DNA from 2 places in the Streptomyces sp. NPDC107517 genome. Region 1 is predicted to be linked to the other one. Evidence: riboswitches for the same ligand, from Rfam matches in the RefSeq annotation. Region 1 holds a riboswitch; the other holds the start of a gene.
The links. A riboswitch is a leader RNA that binds a small molecule or an ion and turns the genes downstream of it on or off. The one in region 1 is predicted to bind cobalamin.
Positions count from the first base shown of each region.

Region 2: another riboswitch for cobalamin. It lies ahead of ACZ67T_RS07400 (cobalamin biosynthesis protein); the one in region 1 lies ahead of metE (5-methyltetrahydropteroyltriglutamate--homocysteine S-methyltransferase).

Region 1 covers NZ_JBVJPM010000018.1:53,321-55,699, reverse strand. Annotated here, with positions in the region: gene aceB (malate synthase A) at 1-5, shown strand, start outside; gene ACZ67T_RS32495 (3-hydroxybutyryl-CoA dehydrogenase) at 2-910, shown strand; cobalamin riboswitch at 1,094-1,294, shown strand; gene metE (5-methyltetrahydropteroyltriglutamate--homocysteine S-methyltransferase) at 1,471-2,379, shown strand, end outside.
Region 2 covers NZ_JBVJPM010000002.1:806,387-808,765, forward strand. Annotated here, with positions in the region: gene ACZ67T_RS07395 (cobyric acid synthase) at 1-117, opposite strand, end outside; gene ACZ67T_RS07400 (cobalamin biosynthesis protein) at 114-1,055, opposite strand; cobalamin riboswitch at 1,167-1,308, opposite strand; gene ACZ67T_RS07405 (hypothetical protein) at 1,419-1,640, opposite strand; gene ACZ67T_RS07410 (inorganic phosphate transporter) at 1,656-2,379, opposite strand, start outside.

The DNA.
Region 1 (2,379 bases):
CATGACCCTCGACCCGAACCGCGCAGGAGACGTGAACCGCGTAGCAGTCGTCGGAGGCGGCCAGATGGGGGCGGGCATCGCCGAGGTCTGCGCCCGCGCCGGAATCGACACGATCGTGTGCGAGGCAGACTCCACGGCCGTCCAGCGCACCCGCGACCGCGTCACGGCCTCGCTCGACAAGGCGGTCGGCCGCGGCAGGTGCACGGCCGAGGACGCGCAACATGCCCTGGAGCGGCTGACCTTCACCGGTGACCTGACCGACCTGGCCGACCGACAGCTCGTCATTGAGGCGATCATCGAGAACACCGAGGCCAAGACGGATCTCTTCGCCACCCTGGACAAGATCGTCGAGGACCCGACCGCGGTTCTCGCGACCAACACCTCGTCGATCCCCGTGATGCGCCTCGGCATGGCGACCGGGCGCGCCGACCGCGTCGTCGGACTGCACTTCTTCAACCCGGTGCCGGTCCTGCCCCTGGTCGAGGTCGTCACGTCCCTGCACACCTCGTCCGACACCGCGACCCTGGTCGAGCGGTTCGCGACCTCCGCACTCGGCAAGACCATCGTGCGCTCCCGTGACCGCGCGGGCTTCGTCGTCAACGCGCTGCTCGTCCCGTACCTCCTTTCGGCGATCCGTATGACGGAGTCCGGCTTCGCCACGCCGGCCGACGTAGACCACGGCATGGAACTGGGCTGCGCGCACCCCATGGGACCGCTGCGACTCGCCGACCTGATCGGGCTCGACACTGTCGCAGCAATCGCCGATTCGCTCTACGAGGAGTTCAAGGAGCCGCTGTACGCACCGCCGCCGCTGCTCCAGCGCATGGTCGAAGCGGGCCTGCTGGGACGGAAGACAGGGCGCGGCTTCCACGTCTACGAGCGGGGAGCCACAGAGAGCCACCGGGGCTGAGGGGCCCGGGTGCCGCCGCCGGAATGAGGGCCGACGGTGGTTGAGCCTGTGGGGGTGAGCCGGCCAGGGACGCCGACTCACCCCCACAGGTTTGCGGTCGTCAGCCGACGGGTGTCCTACGTCACCGTCCGGAGTCCGGACACTGTGGTCATCCTCAAACGGCGGCCCGTAGGGTGGGCACCGCAGCTGGTTCGCCCCGTCCGCCAGGCGGGATGCGTCGCAAGAGGGAACCCGGTGGGAATCCGGGACTGCCCCGCAGCGGTGAGTGGGAACGACCGCCGTCATACGCACTGGGCCCGACAGACAGGGTCTGGGAAGCGACGGCCAGTAGGTGTTCGTCCGGACCGGATGGACGTGCCCGCGAGTCCGAAGACCTGCCACCTGCCCGTGCGCGTACGACGCGTGCGCGGACATCCCGGTGACCTCGAGGGCGGGTCGGCGTACATATCCGGCGGACGGACCGCGCCTTTGCCGCGCGAGGTCGCACCGCCGGTTCTGTCGCTCCTTCACGCGTTCGAGTCTTCGGGACCTCAGGGATACGTCTCTCGAAGGAGAACTCCGTGACCACCAAGACCGCAGCCGCGGCAGCACGGGCCACCGTGTACGGCTACCCGCGTCAGGGCCAGAACCGGGAGCTCAAGAAGGCCATCGAGGGGTACTGGAAGGGCCGCGTCACCGCCGACGCCCTGCGTACCACCGCCGCCGAACTGCGCCGTACCAACCGTCAGGAACTGGCGGCGGCCGGTATCGACGAGGTCCCCACCGGTGACTTCTCGAACTACGACCACGTACTGGACACCACCGTCATGGTCGGCGCGATCCCCGAGCGCCACCGCGCCGCCGTCGCGGCCGACGCCTTGGACGGCTACTTCGCGATGGCCCGCGGCACTCAGGACGTGGCGCCGCTGGAGATGACCAAGTGGTTCGACACCAACTACCACTACCTGGTGCCGGAGTTGGGACCGGACACGGTGTTCACGGCCGACTCCACCAAGCAGGTTGCCGAGTTCAAGGAAGCCCTCGCCGAGGGGCTCACCGCCCGGCCGGTCCTGGTGGGCCCGGTCACGTATCTCCTGCTGTCGAAGCCCGCGCCGGGCGTCGGCGTCGACTTCGACCCGCTCACTCTGCTCGACCGGCTGCTGCCGGTATACGCCGAGGTCCTCGCGGACCTGCGCGCGGCCGGTGCCGAGTGGGTGCAGCTCGACGAGCCCGCTCTGGTCCAGGACCGCACCCCGGCCGAGCTGAACGCCGCCGAGCGCGCCTACCGCGACCTCGGCACCGCGACCGACCGGCCCAAGCTGCTGGTGGCCTCCTACTTCGACCGGCTCGGCGACGCTCTGCCGATCCTGGCCAAGGCACCCGTCGACGGTCTCGCCCTCGACTTCACCGGCGCCGCGGCCGCGAACCTCGATGCCCTCGCCGCCGTCGGCGGGCTGCCCGGCAAGCGGCTGATCGCCGGTGTCGTCAAC
Region 2 (2,379 bases), on a different contig from region 1:
CTTGAACGGCGCGACTTTCACCCCCTGCCGCACCAGCCACCGGCAGATCCCCGCGGTGACCACGCTCTTCCCGGCATCGGACGTGGTCCCTGCCACCAGCAGTCCGCCACCACTCACGACTTCCCCCTCCGCAACAGTGCCCGCCCGGCGGCGCACACGCCGAGGGCCAGCCAGCTCACGCGCCGCGAGAGCCGCGCCGCCCGCTCGATGTCGGCGGTCTCCACGGCCCGGCCCGACGCGTTCAGTACGGGCCGGTGCTCGACCCGCCCGCCGTACGACAACGTGCCTCCCAGGCGCACTCCGAGCGCCCCCGCGAACGAGGCCTCGACGACACCGGCGTTGGGGCTCGGGTGCAGTCGCGCGTCCTCGCGCCACGCCGTGAGCGCGCCGCGCGGACGGCCGCCCGCGATTGCGGCCAGCACGCCGGTCAGCCGCGCCCCGGGCCAGCCGGCCACGTCGTCGAGGCGTGCGGAGGCCCAGCCGTAGCGGCGGTACCTGGCCGACTTGTGCCCGACCATGGCGTCCAGCGTGTTCACGGCGCGGAACGCGACGAGCCCGGGGACGCCGGCGACGGCGCCCCACACGAGCGCGCCCACGACGGCGTCGGAGGTGTTCTCGGCGACGGATTCGACGACGGCCCGCGCGATCCCGTCCGCGTCCAGGGCCTGCGGGTCGCGCCCGCACAGATGCGGCAGCCGTTCGCGCGCCGCGTCCACGTCACCGGCGGCCAGCGCGCTCCCGATGGCGCGCGCCTCGCGCCCCAGCGACGTACCGCCGACGACCGCCCAGGTGGCGGCGGCGGTCAGCGCGACGGAGGCGGCGGGGGAGCGGCGCGCGGCGCGCGCGGCGAGGCCACCGGCGAGGGCGGCGCCCCCGGCGCACACGGCGGTGTGCACGGCGCCCCACCCGCGGTGGTCACGCCACAGCACGCGCTCGACGGCGCCCGCGGCCCGTCCGAACGCGGCGACCGGATGCCCGCGGCGCGGATCGCCGATCAGGAGGTCGCCGAGGAGTCCGGCGGCGCTGCCGTACGCGAAGACGCGCTCGGCCCGCACGGTCAGCCCGCCGCTACGGCGAGGGGAACCCTTGTACTCGCTCTGAGCGGGAGCACCCGCAACTGGCAGCCGCGCATGGCGATATGTCCTCACTCAGGGTGTCCACGCCCTGGTTGGAAGAGACCGGCGGCGAGAGTTCCTGGCTCGCGGGGATCACTCCCCGGTGACAGTGGCGGGACCGCGCCGGATTCGCACCGGCTTCCTCTCCTGCTGCCGTAGATGGCCCCGGAAGTCCACCACGCCCCCCGAACGCCCGTCAACTTGCCGTTGACCTGCGAAGGGAGAGTGTGCTGAGGCCCACACGAAGCGGGGTGCGGGACGCCGTCGCGTCCCGCACCCCGCACTTCTGCCGGTTACCTCCGGTCAGGCGACGATCAGGAAGATCCCGTAACCGACGGCCGCCGCGCACAGGGCGAAGCAGGCGTACGCGCCGGAGACGGCGAGCCCCGCCGAACCGCCCTGGGCCGTCGCCGACTCCCGCTTGGCGAGCCCGACGATGCCGAGGGTGAACAGGCCCACGAGGGCCACCGTGATCACGAGGCTGACTCCGAACACGGAGCCGAGTGCTGCCCAGTCGATGTGCATAGCGCTGCTGCTTCCTTAGACCGTGGCCGGTCGCGCGGACTCCGCCGAGGGCGGGGCGGGCGAGGCGGGGATGGTGGTCTTCACGTCGGTGTCCAGGTCCGCGACCGTGCCGGCGGGCGGCGGGGTGACGGCCGCGATCGCGGTGGTCACGACGCCGGCGGGCTCGGCCGGGACGTCGACGCCGTCGATGTCGTCGTCCGTGACGTTCGTGTGGTCGATCGCGTTGCGCCGGGACAGCGCCCAGATGGTGCCGGCGCCGGCGATCAGGAGCAGCGCGGTGACGGCGACGCCCCACGAGCCCTGCTTGGTGAGGAACTCGGCGCCCGCGCCGACCAGACCGGCGGCCGGCAGGGTCAGGCCCCAGGCGATGAACATGCGGGTCGCGGTCGACCAGCGGACGACGCCGCCCTTGCGGCCGAGGCCCGCGCCCATGACGGCGCCGGAGCAGACCTGCGTCGTGGAGAGCGAGAAGCCGATGTGCGAGGAGGCGAGGATCGCGGTCGCGGCGCTGGTCTGGGCGGCGAAGCCCTGCTGCGGCGCGAGGTCCGTGAGGCCCTTGCCCATGGTGCGGATGATGCGCCAGCCGCCGAGGTAGGTGCCGAGCGCGATGGCCGTACCGGCCGAGACGATGACCCACATCGGGGGGTTGGCGCCGGGGCTGAGAACGCCGCCCGTGATCAGGGCGAGCGTGATGATGCCCATCGTCTTCTGCGCGTCGTTCGTGCCGTGCGCCAGCGAG